Regions from separate parts of the Devosia sp. Micro-HW1 genome, predicted to be linked through region 2. Evidence: predicted binding sites of a transcription regulator. Region 2 holds the regulator's gene; each other region holds the start of a gene.
The links. Region 2 encodes LexA, which represses DNA repair genes until DNA is damaged. Its sites were predicted from a motif close to TGTTCNNNNTGTGTTCNG; they were not measured.
Positions count from the first base shown of each region.

Region 1: MQW79_RS13000 (YifB family Mg chelatase-like AAA ATPase) is a predicted target of LexA. The motif match lies at 1,641-1,658, and genes of this name have one in related genera.
Region 3: ruvC (crossover junction endodeoxyribonuclease RuvC) is a predicted target of LexA. The motif match lies at 3,289-3,306, and genes of this name have one in related genera.

Region 1 covers NZ_CP094375.1:2,702,711-2,708,256, forward strand. Annotated here, with positions in the region: gene MQW79_RS12990 (SPFH domain-containing protein) at 1-607, opposite strand, end outside; gene MQW79_RS12995 (glycoside hydrolase family 25 protein) at 691-1,527, opposite strand; gene MQW79_RS13000 (YifB family Mg chelatase-like AAA ATPase) at 1,710-3,236, shown strand; gene MQW79_RS13005 (NUDIX domain-containing protein) at 3,248-3,700, shown strand; gene MQW79_RS13010 (DUF1294 domain-containing protein) at 3,770-4,426, shown strand; gene aceA (isocitrate lyase) at 4,548-5,546, opposite strand, start outside.
Region 2 covers NZ_CP094375.1:521,263-526,808, reverse strand. Annotated here, with positions in the region: gene MQW79_RS02420 (anthranilate synthase component II) at 1-41, shown strand, start outside; gene trpD (anthranilate phosphoribosyltransferase) at 38-1,060, shown strand; gene trpC (indole-3-glycerol phosphate synthase TrpC) at 1,057-1,869, shown strand; gene moaC (cyclic pyranopterin monophosphate synthase MoaC) at 1,869-2,348, shown strand; gene MQW79_RS02400 (molybdopterin molybdotransferase MoeA) at 2,345-3,547, shown strand; gene lexA (transcriptional repressor LexA) at 3,665-4,381, shown strand; gene MQW79_RS02390 (IlvD/Edd family dehydratase) at 4,579-5,546, opposite strand, start outside.
Region 3 covers NZ_CP094375.1:1,933,517-1,939,062, reverse strand. Annotated here, with positions in the region: gene MQW79_RS09240 (alanine/glycine:cation symporter family protein) at 1-773, shown strand, start outside; gene MQW79_RS09235 (YebC/PmpR family DNA-binding transcriptional regulator) at 892-1,638, shown strand; gene MQW79_RS09230 (AAA family ATPase) at 1,735-2,274, shown strand; gene MQW79_RS09225 (GGDEF domain-containing protein) at 2,293-3,072, opposite strand; gene ruvC (crossover junction endodeoxyribonuclease RuvC) at 3,350-3,856, shown strand; gene ruvA (Holliday junction branch migration protein RuvA) at 3,853-4,470, shown strand; gene MQW79_RS09210 (hypothetical protein) at 4,500-4,802, shown strand; gene ruvB (Holliday junction branch migration DNA helicase RuvB) at 4,810-5,546, shown strand, end outside.

The DNA.
Region 1 (5,546 bases), 1.7 Mb from region 2:
GGCCCTCGGCTTCGAGAATGGTGGCGCGCTTCTCGCGCTCTGCCTTCATCTGCCGGCCCATGGAATCCACCAGGTCCTTGGGCGGGTCGATATCCTTGATCTCGATGCGGGTGATCTTGATACCCCAGGGCGCCACCGCCGTATCGACGACGCGCAGCACCTTGTCATTGATCTGGTCGCGGTGGCTGAGCAGCTCGTCGAGATCCATCGACCCCATCACCGAGCGGATATTGGTCATGGTGAGGTTGAGGATGGCGTGCTCGAGATGGGTCACCTCGTAGGCGGCCGAGGCGGCATCGAGGATCTGGTAGAAGGTGACGCCATTGGCGGTCACCGTGGCATTGTCGCGGGTGATGACCTCCTGGTGCGGCACATCAAGCACCTGCTCCATGACGTTCATCTTCTTGCCGATCGTGTCGATGAAGGGCACGATCAGGTTGAGGCCGGGTTTCAGCGTGCGGGTATATTTGCCGAAGCGCTCGATGGTGTAATTATAGCCCTGCGGTACGGTCTTGGCGCCGGCAAACAGCACCATGACCGCCAGGATGCCCAGCCCGATCAGCACCACGCTGAGCCCGTCCAGTCCAAAATCACCCAGAAAATTCATTGGCCTTGTCCCTTTAGCCCATACGCGCTGCAACTTTATGCGGCACGTCCGGCCTTGGGTAGCGCCAAATTCAGCCCTGGCGCCTACTTGGCCGGCAGGCACCGTCCGGTGGCCTGCAGGGCCGCCACGGCACGCGGGTCGCAGCCGGTATAGAGGAACATCAGCCAGTCCTCGGTCGAGCCGTAATAGACATTGCGATCGACTTCGCCGCGCACGCCCGGCACCACGCCGGTCTGGGTATATTGCCAGAAGGTCCAGGGGCGGTTGTTGTAGCGCTCATGCGGCTCGGCAGCGGTGGAGCGCAGCCAGAAGGCATTGGGGAAATACTCGCCTTCAAGAATGTCGCGGTGGAAATTCATGTCGGTATAGATGATCGGCAGCTTGCCGGTATGGCGCTCCATCGCATCGAGCATGACACGGATCTTTTCGAGCGCATCGGCCTTGCTCGGCTTCACCTTGCAGCTCGAATGATTGTTCCACTCAAGGTCGAGCACCGGCGGCAGGGCGCTGGGGTCGAAGGGCACGTTCTGGGCGAACCAGGTCGCCTGCTCGGAGGCCAGCGAGCACCAGGTCATGAAGTGATAGGCGCCGCGCGGCATGCCGGCATCGCGGGCCCGTATCCAGTTGGCGCGGAAATCGGGATCGATATAGTCCTTGCCTTCGGTCGCCTTCATGAAGACGAAATGGATGCCGGCGGCGCGGGCCTTGGCGAAATCGACATTCTCCTGGTAGCGGGCCACGTCGATGCCCTGAATGGGCATGCCCCGGGCACGGTCCACCTTGGCATGGGGGCGGTTATCGCCCGGAATGGCATTGTAGAGGCCGCCCACGCTGCCGCAGGCGACCAGCGCCAGCACGGTCAGGCTCAGAACGGCGCCGCGAACAGCAGCGGAGACGGAGCGGCGGGCAGAGAAGGCCATGGGCAAAGACACTCGAAACGCAGAACTGAAACTGCATTTGATTCAACATGGCGCGGTTAACGGAGATTTAGGGTAACCAATGTGGCATCCCCTATGGTTAACACTCCATTCTTTGTTCGCCATACGTTCTTGTTAAGCCGCGGTCACTCTGCTAGCCTCCGCTGCAAATGGGGGCTCACACGATGGTCACGCGGGTGACGACTGTGGCGTTTCAGGGGATCGAGGCCGTGACCGTCGATGTGCAGGCGCATATCGGTCCCGGCTTTCCCGGTCTGGTGCTGGTGGGCCTGCCCGACAAGGCGGTGCGCGAGAGTGGCGAACGCGTCCGGGCCGCCCTCACCGCCTCCGGTCTTGGCCTGCCGCCCAAGCGCATCACCATCAATCTGGCGCCCGCCGACCTGCCCAAGGAAGGCAGCCACTATGATTTGCCCATCGCCCTGGCGCTGATGGGGGCTCTGGGAGCCATTCCCCGCGATGCCCTGGACGGTTATCTGGCGCTGGGCGAACTGGGACTTGATGGTCGCATTGCCCATGTCGGGGGCGTGCTGCCCGCGGCCATGGCGGCCAGCGCCCGGGGCATGGGAATTGTCTGCCCCTCGCCCTCCGGACCGGAAGCGGCCTGGGCCGGCGAGGATGTCGACATCATCGCGGCCGACAGCCTCATTGCTCTGGCCAACCACCTGACCGGCCATCAATTGCAGGCGCGGCCCCGGCCGGGCCGGCATCTGGCTGCACCTGATGACCTGCCGGACCTGATGGATGTGCGCGGCCAGGCGGTGGCGCGCCGGGCGCTGGAAGTGGCCGCGGCCGGCGGACACAATCTGCTGCTGGTGGGGCCGCCCGGCGCCGGAAAGTCCATGCTGGCGGCGCGCCTGCCTTCCATCCTGCCGCCCCTCTCGCCGCGCGAACTGCTCGATGTGTCCATGATCCAGTCCATAGCCGGCGAACTGGCAGGTGGTGCCCTTTCCGATCGCCGGCCCTTCCGCGCCCCGCATCATTCGGCCTCCATGGCAGCCCTGGTGGGCGGCGGGCTGAAAGTGCGGCCGGGCGAGGCGAGCCTGGCCCATAATGGCGTGCTGTTTCTCGACGAATTGCCCGAATTCGCGCCCAATGTGCTCGACAGCCTCCGCCAGCCGCTTGAAAGCGGCGAGACGGTCATTGCCAGGGCCAATGCCCGCGTCGCCTATCCCAGCCGCTTCCAGCTGGTGGCGGCGATGAACCCGTGCAAATGCGGCCTTGCCGGCACGCCCGGCCACGTCTGCAAGCGCGGCGCCGCCTGTGCCGGGGACTATCAGGCCCGGCTCTCCGGACCCTTCCTTGATCGCATCGATATCCGCATCGACGTTCCCGCCGTGTCCGCCGCCGACATGATCGCGCCCGCCGCCCCGGCAGAAAGCTCGCATGAAGTCGCGCTTCGCGTTGCGGCCGCGCGCGAAAAACAGGCCCGGCGCTATGCCGCGGCCGGCCAGCCCCAGGTGCTGACCAATGCCGCTGCGCCCTCGGCGCTGATCGAAAAACTGGTCGAGCCGGATCGGGAAAGCCAGTCCCTGCTGCTGCAGGCCGCCGAGCGATTCAACCTTTCGGCCCGTGCCTATCACCGTGTGCTCAAGGTGGCGCGCACGCTTGCCGATCTCTCCGCCTCCGATAAGGTCGCCCGACCCCATATTGCCGAGGCCCTCAGCTATCGGCTGAATTTCGGCGCCGCCTGATCGGACCTCTTATGAAGCATCGCATTTCCGCCGGCGTGCTGGCGCTGCGCGACAACCGCATCCTGCTGGTTCGCCACTTTCGACGCGGCGTCCACGACTTCTGGGCTGGTCCCGGCGGCGGCGTCGAAGGGGCGGAGGAATTGCACGCGGCGGCCGAGCGCGAAGCGTTTGAAGAGACCGGCCTGCGGGTGCGCGCGCGAACAATGGCCTATATCGACGAACTGGTGGACACTTCCGGCCGCATCGTCAAATTCTGGTTCCTGGCCGACTATGTCTCGGGCGAGATCGACGTGTCCGCCAATCCGGCCGAGGGCGAATCCATCAGCGAGGCGGGCTGGTTCGCCCGCGACGCGCTACCCCAGGGGCATGTCTTCCCGGAAGTGCTGCGGGACCGGTTCTGGGACGAGCTGGCAACCGGTTTTCCCGCGCCGATAAAGCTGCCGCTGCGACAGTCGCTCTTCTAGCGGCGGTGCAGAAGACGCCTTGTTAGGAGAAGGCGTCTAGCATGTCTGCCGGCAAATCGGGGGGCAAGCATGGCGCAAGAGGGTCGCCTGATTCACTGGAATGACGAGCGCGGCTTTGGCTTTATCGCTGCCGACGACGGCGAGCGCGTCTTTGTCCATGTTTCCGCATTGCGGGCGGCTCGGAACCGCCCGCTGGAGGGCGACACGATCCGCTTCGTGCGCGGGTTCGGAACAGATGGACGGATCGAGGCCAAATCGGCGCAGATCCTGGGCGGTGCCAGGGTTTCGACGCCACAGCGTCGAGGGGCAGCCGCGGCTGGAAGCCCCGCACTTGCCGACTGGCGTCTTCTGGCAGCCTTGGTCATTGCTTGTCTGGTTGTCGCCAATGTGCTGCTTGGGCGCCTGCCGCAACTGCTGGCCATTCTCTATGCCGTCATGGGCGTGGTGTCATTGATCGCCTATGGCTCGGACAAGCGTTTCGCCGCAACCGGCCAGTGGCGCACCAGCGAAACAACGCTGCTGGGGTTTGATCTGTTTTTCGGGCTGATCGGCGGACTTCTGGGCCAGGCCCTCTTTCGACACAAAACCCGCAAGCAGAGCTTCATAACGGCAACTCTGTTGATCGTGCTGACGCATCTGCTCTGGCTTGCTGCCTTTGCCAGCGGCCTTATCGATACCCAGACCCTCTGGTCAGAATTCTCATCACTGTTGCAAGGCGCCAGGTAGCCATTGCGCTATCATTCGCGTCCGGCTCGTGACGCGAAGCCTCAGTGCCTCCAGTGGATAAGCCTGTGGATAATGTTTCACGTGAATCGGTGGGACAGCTTCGCCGCCCCACCTCATCCCATCAATGGAACTGCGCTGCCTCAGTCGATTCCGCCATGGCGGTGGTGGCGCTCTGGCCGTCGCTGACCGTCATCGACACGGCATCGAAATAGCTGGTGCCCACTTCTCGCTGGTGCCGAACGGCGGAAAAGCCATCGGCCTCGGCGGCAAATTCGGCCTGCTGCAGCCTCGAATAGCCGGCCATGCCGCTTTCCTTGTAGCTGCGGGCCAATTCGAACGTGCTGAGGCTGAGATTGTGAAAGCCCGCCAGGGTGATGAACTGGTATTTATAACCCATGGCGCCCAGCTCGCGCTGGAACTTGGCCATGTCGGCCTCACCCATATGCTTGGCCCAGTTGAAGCTGGGCGAGCAATTATAAGCCAGCATTTGCTGGGGGAACTGCGCGCGGATGGCTTCGGCAAAGCGGCGCGCCTCGGCCAGGTCCGGCCTTGAGGTCTCGCACCAGATGAGATCGGCATAGGGCGCATAGGCAAGGCCCCGGGCAATGGCGCAGTCGAGCCCGCCTTTGAGCCGGTAAAACCCCTCGGCGGTCCGCTCGCCGGTGACGAAGGGCCTGTCATAGACGTCGATATCGGAGGTGATGAGCCGCGCGGCTTCCGCATCGGTGCGGGCCATGATGAGCGTGGGCACGCCCATGACATCCGCCGCCAGTCGCGCCGCATTGAGCGTGCGGATGAACTGGCTGGTCGGCACCAGAACCTTGCCGCCCAGATGCCCGCATTTCTTCTCCGAGGCGAGCTGGTCCTCGAAATGCACGGCCGCAGCGCCGGCCTCGATCATTGCCTTCATCAATTCGAAGACGTTGAGCGCCCCGCCGAAACCGGCTTCGGCATCGGCAATGATGGGGACGAAAAAGTCGAGATCGGTGGTGGCGACGCCGTCGGCCTGCTCCATGGTCTGGATCTGGTCGGCGCGCTGCAAGGCCTTGTTGATGCGCTTGACCACCGACGGCACGCTGTCCACCGGGTAGAGCGACTGGTCGGGATACATATTGCCCGA
Region 2 (5,546 bases):
TCAACATTGCCCGTGACTTCAACGGCAGGAAGGCTGCGTGATGGACATCAAGTCAGCCCTCAACAAGATTGCCGACGGCAAGGATCTTACGGGCGAGGAAATGCGCGGCGTGATGCGCGTCATCATGGCCGGCGAAGCCACGCAGGCGCAGATCGGCGCTTTCCTGATGGGGATGCGCATCAAGGGCGAGACCGTCGGCGAAATCGCTGCGGCCGTGTCCATCCTGCGCGAGCAGATGGTGCCCGTGTCCGCGCCCGAAAATGCCATCGACATTGTGGGCACCGGCGGCGATGGCGTCGGCAGCCTCAACATTTCCACCGCCACGGCGCTGGTTGTGGCGGCGGCTGGTGTGCCGGTGGCCAAGCACGGCAACAAGGCGCTGTCCTCGCGGTCTGGCTCGTCGCAGGCGCTGGAGGCTCTGGGCGTAAAGCTCGACCTGACGCCGGAGCAGATCGGCAAGACCATTGCCGAGGCCAATATCGGCTTCATGTTTGCGCCCCATCATCATCCGGCCATGCGGCATGTGGGCCCTGCCCGCGCCGAAATGGGCGTGCGGACGCTGTTCAACCTGCTTGGACCCCAGTCCAACCCGGCCGGCGTGCGGCGATACCTGCTGGGCGTCTATTCCCAGCAATGGGTTGAGCCTGTCGCGGCAGCGCTGCTGGCCAACCGCGCCATCAAGGCCTGGGTGGTGCATTCGAGCGAGGGACTCGACGAGCTTTCCACCTCGGGCCCCAATTTCGTCGCCCAGATCGCCAATGGCGACCTGCGCAGCTTTGAAATCCATCCCGAACGCGTCGGCCTCAAGCTGACTGATCCCAAGGACCTGCTGGGTGGTGAGCCCGCCGACAATGCGGCCGCCATCGTGGCGCTGTTCGAGGGGGCGCCGGGCGCGTATCGTGACACCGTGCTGCTGAACGCCGGGGCGGCGCTGCTGGTGGCCGACAAGGTCGCGACCATCGAGGACGGCATTGCCCTGGCCCGCGAAACCATTGACACCGGCAAGGCGAAGGCGACGCTCGCCCGCCTCGTCGCCGTATCGAACGGACATGCATCATGAGCGATTTTCTCAAGCAGATCGAAATCTACAAGCGCGAAGAAATCGCCGCGGCCAAGAGCATGCGCCCCTGGGCGGAAGTCGTCGCCGAGGCTCACGACCAGCCGCCGCCCCGTGGATTTGTCAAAGCCATCAAGGACAAGCGCGCCCGGGGCGATTTTGCCCTCATCGCCGAGGTGAAGAAGGCCAGCCCGTCAAAAGGCCTGATCCGCCCCGATTTTCATCCGGCCGAGATCGCGCGCGCCTATGAAACGGCTGGCGCGGCATGCCTCTCCGTCCTTACCGACCGGCCCAGCTTCCAGGGTTCGCCAAGCTACCTGATTGAAGCCCGCGCCGCGACGAAACTGCCGGTGCTGCGCAAGGACTTCCTGTTCGAAACCTACCAGGTGGCGGAAGCCCGTTCCTGGGGCGCGGACTGCATCCTCATCATCCTCGCCGCCGTGGGCGACGACGTCGCCCGCTATCTGCTCGATGCCGCCGAAGAATGGGGCATGGACGCGCTGGTGGAAGTGCATGACCAGCTCGAGCTGGATCGGGCGCTGGCGCTCGATGCCAAGTTCATCGGCGTCAACAACCGCAACCTGCGCACCTTCGAGACGACGCTCGAAACCACGGTGAACCTCGCCGCCGGCGTGCCAGACGGCGTGCTGCTGGTGAGCGAGAGCGGCATTGTCACCTACGAGCAGGTCAAGATGCTCGACGAGCGGTGCAATGTCGGCACCTTCCTCGTCGGCGAGAGCCTGATGCGGCAGGACGACGTTGTCGCCGCCACCCGCACGCTGCTTATGGGCGCTCCGGAAGCGGTGCGCTGATGTCCGGCGGCCTCACCCATCTCAACGAGAAGGGCGAGGCCCATATCGTCGACATCGGTGACAAGGCCGTTACGCGTCGCAAGGCCGTGGCGCAAGCGCGGATTTCCGGCCAGGCGACGACAATCGCCAACATTCTTGGTGGGGGCCTCAAGAAGGGCGATGCGCTCGCAGTCGCCCGCGTCGCCGGGATCATGGCGGCCAAGAAAACCAGTGAGCTGATCCCTCTCTGCCATCCCATTCCGCTCACCAAGGTGAGTGTTGAAATCGAGGGCGATGGTCCCGGCTCAATTCTCATTCTCGCCACGGCCGAAACCACCGGCCAGACCGGGGTGGAAATGGAAGCGCTGACGGCTGCTTCCGTTACGGCGCTCACCCTCTACGACATGGCCAAGGCCATAGACCGGGCCATGGTCATTTCCGATCTCTGCCTCGTCGAAAAGTCCGGCGGCAAGTCGGGCGACTTTTTGCGCGCGCCATGAGTCTGCTCCCCGTCGATGATGCCCTGAGGGCCATCCTGGGACGAGTTTCCGCCCCCGAGGCGGAGCGCGTGTCCATTGCGGCGGCCCTTGGGCGGGTCCTGGCCGAACCTCTCGTGGCGCAGCACCACCAGCCACCTTTCGACGCCAGCGCCATGGACGGCTATGCCATGCGTGCTGCCGACGTCGCCGAGGGCTCCTGGCTCAATGTGGTCGGCACGTCGCAGGCCGGGGCCGGCTTTGCAGGAACGGTCGGTCACGGCCAGACAATCCGGATCTTCACCGGCGCGCCGGTTCCTGCAGGGGCCGACACCGTCATCATGCAGGAAGAGGCCGTGCGCGAAGGCGACCGTGTGCGGTTCACCGCCCCTGCCCGGCCTGGCCACAGCGTCAGGCCGAAGGGCAACGACTTTGCGACCGGCCAGGTGCTGGTGCCGGCTGGCACCCGCCTCACGCCGATGCAGATCGCGGTGGCGGCTGCGGCCAACGCGCCGGAGCTCGTCGTGGCAAGGCGTCCTCGGATCGGGCTTGTGGCAACCGGTGACGAACTCGTGCTCCCCGGCAGTGCATTGGGGCCGGACCAGATCGTCGCCTCCAACAGTTTCGGGCTCGGCGCCATGCTGGCGCCCTATGCGGAAGCGGTGACCGATCACGGCATTGTCCCTGATACTGTCGATGCGCTGCGCACCAGACTCGGCGCCGCCTTCGCCGACGAGCCGGATTTTCTCATCACCACCGGCGGCGCATCGGTGGGCGAGCATGACCTGGTTCAGGATGTGCTGGCAGAACTCGGCGTGACGCTGGATTTCTGGCGGATCAACATGCGCCCGGGCAAGCCACTGATGTTTGGCGTGCGCGGCAAGACTCTCGTGTTCGGACTGCCAGGCAATCCCGTCTCGGCCATGGTCACGGCACTCGTCTTCATCAAGCCGGCCCTGCGTGCCTTCCTGGGTCACGCCGAACCAGACGCGTTGCGTCTGCCGCTTGCGGGTCCCACGCCGCCCAACACCGCTCGCCGCCATTTCATGCGTGCCAAACTCGTTCATGGCGAGACGGGCCCTCTGGCCGAACCGATCAGCCAGACGGACAGCGGCCACACCTCGTCCCTGGCCTCCGCTGACCTGCTCATTGTCCAGCCTGAGCACGACCCCGGTCAGCCTGCCGGAACGCTTGTTGAAGTCAGTAGCATCGACGGATTCTGATCTACAATCGCGTTCATGTGAACCGTCCAGGCCCCGATCCGGCAGAGGGCATTGCAGAACATAACTGGAACATGTATGGTCGTTCCGTCTATGTTCCGATTCTGGACCGAGGGGCCGATGCTGACACGCAAACAACACGAGCTGCTGATGTTCATCCATGAAAGGATGAAGGAGAGCGGCATTCCCCCCAGCTTCGACGAAATGAAGGATGCCCTTGATCTGGCATCGAAATCCGGCATCCACAGGCTGATCACGGCGCTCGAGGAACGTGGCTTTATCCGCCGCCTGCCGAACCGTGCCCGGGCGCTGGAAGTGGTAAAGCTCCCTGACTCGATGAATCCATCGCTCGGCGGCCGCAAGGCACGCTTCGAGCCGGCGGTCATCGAGGGCAATCTGGGCAAGGTCGCGAGCCCCCCTGCCCGCGGTAATGCCGGTGGCGAGGACTATGCGCGGCCGGTCTCGATCCCGGTGATGGGCCGCATCGCGGCTGGTACCCCCATCGAGGCCATCCAGTCCCATTCCCATACTATTGCCGTGCCGCCCGAAATGCTCGGCGCCGGTGAACATTATGCCCTTGAAGTGCGCGGCGATTCCATGATCGACGCCGGCATTTTCGATGGCGATACCGTGCTCATCAAGAAGCAGGAACACGCCTCGACCGGCGAGATCATCGTTGCCCTGGTGGATGACGAGGAAGCGACCCTCAAGCGTCTCCGCCGCAAGGGCGATACGGTGGCGCTGGAGGCCGCGAACCCGGCCTACGAAACCCGCATCTTCCCGCCAGACCGGGTCAAGGTGCAGGGCCGCCTCGTTGGGCTTTTGCGCAAGTATTGACCCCTTTCCCCCCGGAAATTGGAAAAGGCCCGCCGACTGGCGGGCCTTTTGGTTTTTGGCTTGGGGAGTGACACCGTCACTGCGTTTGCATCGTCATTGCCGGACTTGTCCCGGCAATCCCACTTGTAGAGGCACTGACCACCGGGCCAAGCCCGGTGGCGACGTCTGGCCGGGTGTTCCCGCCTAGGCGGACATGCCTAGTGGTTGTCGCGCGGCAGGCCTTCGGTCTGAGCAATGCGCTGGTACTTTTCGGCGGGCTTGAGGATGGCGCCGTCGCCCAGCTGCCCGACGAGGCCACGCTGGATTTCCTGCCACGGGGTCTGGTGCCTGGGGAACTTGTAGCCCCCTTCCGCTTCCAGCGCCGCGCGGCGGTTGGCGATTTCCTCGGCCGAGATCAAGATGTCGGCTTCGCCCTTGTTAAGGTCGATGCGCACCCGGTCACCGGTCTTGAGGATGGCAAGGTTGCCACCGGCCGCCGCCTCAGGCGAGGCATTGAGGATCGAGGGCGAGCCTGACGTGCCCGACTGGCGGCCGTCACCGATACAGGCGAGTGAAGAGACGCCCTTCTTGATGAGGTAGGCCGGCGGCCGCATGTTGACCACTTCTGCAGCGCCCGGATAGCCGATCGGGCCAGCGCCGCGCATGAAGAGCAGCGTGTGCTCGTCGATCTCGAGAGCCGGGTCATCGATGCGGTTGTGATAGTCCTCGGGGCCGTCGAAGACCACAGCCTTGCCCTCGAACATGCCCGGATGGGCGGGATCGGAGAGATAGCGGTCACGGAACTCGGCCGAGATGACCGACGTCTTCATGATGGCATTGTCGAAAAGATTGCCGCGCAGCACGAGGAAGCCGGCTTCCTTCTTCAGCGGGTTGTCGAAATGCCGGATGACCTTGTCGTCTTCGATCGTGGTTGTGCGGCAGTTCTCGCCAATGGTCTTGCCGTTGACCGTGGGGGCGTTCTCATGAATGAGGCCCTGCGCCATCAGCTCGTTGACCACGGCGGGGACACCACCGGCATGGTAGTAGTCCTCACCCAGATATTCGCCAGCCGGCTGCAGGTTGACCAGCAGCGGCACCTTGTGACCGTGCTGCTGCCACTCATCGATGTTGAGATCGACGCCGATATGCTTGGCAATGGCGTTGATGTGGATCGGCGCGTTGGTTG
Region 3 (5,546 bases), 1.4 Mb from region 2:
ACCTGCTGGTGGCGCTCTATGTCGTCATCATCAATATTGGCGAGGTGCCGGCAATGCTGGGCCTTATCGTGCAGAGCGCCTTCGGGCTCGATGCAGCCGCCGGGGGTATGGCCGCCGCCATGCTCAACGGGGTCAAGCGGGGGCTCTTTTCCAACGAGGCCGGCATGGGCTCGGCGCCCAACATCGCCGCTGTCGCCACGCCCGATCCGCACCATCCGTCTTCCCAGGGCTTCGTGCAGGCGCTGGGCGTTTTCATCGACACCATCCTCATCTGCACGGCCACGGCGCTGATGATCCTGCTTTCGGGCGTCATGGTGCCGGGCAATGAGCTGACCGGCACCCCGCTCACCCAGGCGGCAATGAGCGTCCATATCGGCGGGGCAGGGCAGTATTTTATCGCCATCGCCATCCTGTTCTTCGCTTTCACCTCGATCATCGGCAACTATTCCTATGCCGAGAACGCCATGGTGTTTCTCAAGGCCGGTAGTTCGATTGGGCTAAGCCTGCTGCGGCTGGGCGTGTTGGCCATGGTCGTGTGGGGGGCCTATGAAAGCGTCGCGACGGTGTTCAATGCCGCCGATGCGTCCATGGGCCTGATGGCAACGGTCAACCTGATCGCCATCGTGTTGCTTTCGGGCACCGTGGCCAAGCTGACCAGGGATTATCGGGCGCAGCGAAAGGCCGGCAAGGAGCCGCTTTTCCATGCGGCGGACTATCCCGAACTGGCCGAAAAGATCGACCAGACGATCTGGAACAAGCACGATCCGGGCTGATGCTTCGGCACTTGCCGGGGGCCCGTCCTGCCATTCGGCGGGGCGGGCGCTTTCTTTTTGCCGTCCGGCCCCCTATAAGCCATGCCGAAAATCCAGAATTGCATATCCGAGGTTTCACATGGCTGGCCATTCCCACGCCAAAAACATCATGCATCGCAAGGGCAAGTCCGACGCGATCCGCTCCAAGATCTTCTCCAAGCTGGCGCGCGAAATTACTGTGGCGGCCAAGATGGGCATGCCCGATCCGGCCTTCAACGCCCGCCTGCGCCTGGCCGTAGCCAATGCGCGCTCCCAGTCCATGCCCAAGGACAATATCGACCGTGCCATCAAGAAGGCGTCGGGTGCCGACAGCGAGAACTATGACGAAATCCGCTACGAGGGCTATGGCCCCGGTGGCGTCGCCGTCATCGTCGAGGCGCTGACCGACAATCGCAACCGCACCGCCTCGAATGTGCGCTCCTATTTCTCCAAGAATGGTGGCGCCCTGGGCGAAACCGGTTCGGTCGGCTTCATGTTCGACCGCGTCGGCGAAATCACCTATCCGGCCACGGCCGGCTCGGAAGACAAGGTCATGGAAGCGGCCATCGAAGCCGGTGCCGACGATGTCGAGAGCGACGAGGACGGCCACTATATCTACACCTCCTTCGAAGGCATGGTGGAAGTCTCCGCCGCCCTTGAAAAGGTGCTGGGCGAGGCCGAGTCGGTGAAGGCCATCTGGCGCCCGCAGAACCAGACCCCCATCGACGCCGAGAAGGGCGCGACGCTGATGAAGCTGATCGCCACGCTCGAGGAAGACGACGATGTGCAGAACGTCTATTCCAACTTCGACATGAGCGACGAAGACGCGGCCAAGCTCGAGGCCTGACGGCAAGCACCGGCCCGGGCCGGGTTCGATGATCCATTTCGGGCTTGCGGCTCCGCCGCAGGCCCGTTGTATTTCTCCTCACGGGGAGGAAAGGTCATGATCATCGTTCTCAATGGCTATCCGGGCACCGGCAAGCTGACCATCGGCCAGCACCTCGTCGAGCGCCTCGGCGGGCGGCTCCTGGATATACATTCTGTCTACAACATTGCCTTTGCGCTGACCGAGTTCAAATCCGCTCAGTTCGTGACCGCCGTCGAGCGAATCGAGGCGATCGCGCATGATCTGGTCCTCGATCTTCCCCCCGACGTTCCTGTGGTCCTGACCACCGTACTTGCGGGGCAAAGCGAATGGGGCGATGCCGAATGGGGCCGGCTGGCCCGGCTGGGGGAGCTGCGCCCGCCCTTCTGCGTGGTCCATCTTCGTTGTGCGCTCGACGAGAATATCCGCCGCATCCAGAGCGAAGGGCGTGCCGCCAAGCGCAAGCCACGCGCTGCGGACATGGCCCGCCGCAACCACGCCGAGGCCAAGCCTTTGCTCGGCGCAGACGCGCCGCATCTGCTGGAACTCGACGTCACCGCGCTCTCGCCGGATGCCGCAGCGGTCCGCATCGCCTCGTGGCTGGCCCAGCAGGCGTAGACCTCCCTGAATGCCCCGTCAGCCCGTGCGCTTGAGATTGATCACCGGGTGATCTTCGACCTGCACGACGGCGGCGGTGTTGCGGCCGGCATGCTTGGCCCCGTAGAGCCGCTGGTCGGCAATGCGGAACAGCTGGGCGAAACTGGTGGTCTGGGCGAAAGCGGCCCCGCCGATGCTCACCGAAAGCGGGCGCATCTCGCCATGCGGACGGAACTCGGCGCCGTTGACGGCCGCGCGGATGCGCTCGGCTACAACCTGGGCCTGATGCTGGGTCACGCCCGGCAGGAAGACACCGAATTCCTCGCCGCCCATGCGGCCCACAATGTCGCCACTGCGCAGGGTCGAGCGAATGGCCCGGGCGATCACCGTCAGCGCCTCGTCGCCCATGTCATGGCCATAGAGGTCATTGATCGATTTGAAGTTGTCGGCGTCGATCATCAGCAGCGCCCCGCAACTGGCGGTGGCAGGGTGGCGCAGCCAGGTATCGATATGGCTGGTAAAGGCGCCGCGGTTGAGGCAGGCGGTGAGGCTGTCGGTGCGCGCGACGCGTCCAAGCCGGGCATTGGCTATGACGAGGCCCCGCATCCGCATGCTGAAATAGAAAAACAGCGGCGCACCGATGATGATGGGTAATGCCACGGCACTGACCAGTATGCGCACGGCCAGATCGCCGCTCAGATCGCCAAAGGCAATGAGCGTGAAGCTGATCGATGCGCCGATGCAGGCCAGGGTGCCGAACAGGGTCCAGCGCCCGACGCTGGTCCAGCCGAGCAGGGGCCGGTTTCGCGGTGACTGCATCTGGGTCAAATTGCGCTTGTCTGCGTGCCGAGCAGCGCGAGCGGCATCTGGTGACGGCAGATCTGCGACGCCCCGTGCGCCAAAAATTGTTTCGCCTCTGCCATTTCGCGCCCCACATCACTGCATTCCCAAGGCTCGGACGCTAGCCGCTGGTTCATCAACGTGACGTGTTTTTTGTTGCTCGCATTTTAACGACCGGTGGCGGCAAAATGAGTTTGTTGCTCATTTGTTCACTTTGTCCTTGGTAAGCTCCGGCGCGCTCACTACAAGGAACACCATGACACGTTCTGTGCGAATCATCGGCATCGATCCGGGCCTGCGCCGCTGCGGCTGGGGCATTATCGAGGCGCTGGACAATCGGCTGAGCTTTGTGGCCGGCGGCACGATCACGCCGCCAACCGACGGCGCCCTGGCTGATCGTCTGGCGGCGCTGGCCGGCGGCCTGGGCGAGGTCCTGGATCGGCACAGTCCCGATGAGGCCGCCGTGGAAGAAACCTTCGTCAATGCGGGTGCCCGATCGGCACTGATCCTGGGGCAGGCGCGCGGCGTCACCCTGGTCGTGCCCGCTCTGCGCGGCCTTGTCGTGGCCGAATATGCCACCAATCTCGTCAAGAAATCCGTGGTCGGTACGGGCCATGCCGAGAAGAACCAGGTGGCCCTCATGGTCAAGACGCTGCTGCCGGCGGCGGTGATCAAGGGGGCAGACGCGGCCGACGCGCTGGCCGTGGCCATCTGCCACGCTCACCATCGTGTTTCTGCCCGGCGCATGGGAGCCTATGCATGATCGGCAAGCTGAAGGGCCTGGTCGACAGTTTTTCCGATGACAGCGTGCTGATCGACTGCGGCGGGGTCTGCTACGAGGTCTTCTGTTCCGGTCGCACCTTGCAGGCGCTGCCGCGCGTCGGGGAGGCGACGGTAGTCTTCATCGAGACCATCGTGCGCGAGGATTTCATTAAGCTCTATGGCTTTGCCAACGAGGCCGAGAAGAGCTGGTTCAACCTCTTGACCACTGTGCAGGGGGTGGGCGCGCGCGTAGCGCTGGCCATTCTTTCGGTGATGACTCCGTCGGAATTGTCGAGCGCTGTGGCGCTGCAGGACAAGGCGATGATTGGCCGGGCCAATGGCGTTGGACCCAAGCTGGCCCTGCGCGTGGTCACCGAGCTCAAGGGCAAGGTCCCGGCCATGGGCGCCTTGGATGCGGGCACGCTGGGCCTGCAGACGGCTCTCGGGGAAGGCGTGGCGACCAGCAATGTGACCGATGCCGTCTCGGCGCTCACCAATCTGGGCTATTCCAGCGCCCAGGCCTCGGCCGCGCTGGCGCGGGTCGTGGGCAGGGAAGGCGAGGACACGCCGACCGAAAAGCTGATCCGGCTGGGCCTGAGGGAATTGAGCAGCTAGGGTGCTGCCTGAAACCAGGGGAGAACAGCATGACGGGCATGGGACGGAAATGGTGGGTGGCAGGCCTGCTGGTCGCGGCGACTTTGGCGCCGGTTGCGGCTTCAGCCGACCAGAACGAGCCGACGGCGGTGGCTATCTGGTTCGTCGAGGACGATGGCTCGACCAAACCCTACTATTTTCACGATCCGGCCAATCCCATGCCGCGCTGGTCCTGCGTGCCGCGACTGGATTATCTCACCAAAATGTTCTTCCGCATGACGCGGCAGAACCCCGATCTCAAGGACAAGACGGCCGTGCGGTCGGCCTGTGTCCCGGTATCGAGCATTCAATAGGCCAGGCGTGACCAATCTGACATCTGCATCTGCCGGTCGGGACGACAATCTCGACGTTTCGCTCCGCCCCTCGGGCTTTTCCGATTTCGTGGGGCAGGCGGCAGCGCGCGCCAATCTCGAAGTGTTCATCGAGGCCGCCAAAAAGCGCGGCTCGGCGCTGGACCATGTGCTGTTTGTCGGCCCGCCGGGCCTGGGCAAGACCACTTTGGCGCAGATCATCGCCAAGGAACTGGGCGTGGGCTTCCGCGCCACATCAGGTCCTGTTATCGCCAAGGCCGGTGACCTCGCGGCGCTTCTGACCAATCTCGAAGAGCGCGATGTGCTGTTCATCGATGAAATCCATCGCCTCAACCCGGCGATCGAGGAAGTCCTTTATCCCGCGATGGAGGATTTCCAGCTCGATCTCATCATCGGCGAGGGTCCGGCCGCGCGGTCGGTTCGCATCGATCTGGCCAAATTCACCCTGGTTGGCGCCACCACCCGCGCGGGTCTGCTGACGACGCCATTGCGGGACCGCTTCGGCATTCCCGTCCGGCTCAATTTCTATACGCCCGAGGAACTGGTCAAGATCGTGACCAGGGGCGCGCGCCTCATCGGCATGCCCATGTCACCGGACGGGGCGATGGAGGTGGCACGACGCTCGCGCGGCACGCCACGCATTGCCGGACGGCTCTTGCGCCGCGTCATCGACTTCGCGCAGGTCGAGGGGGTGGCTGAGGTCAACAGTGTGTTAGCAAATAAGGC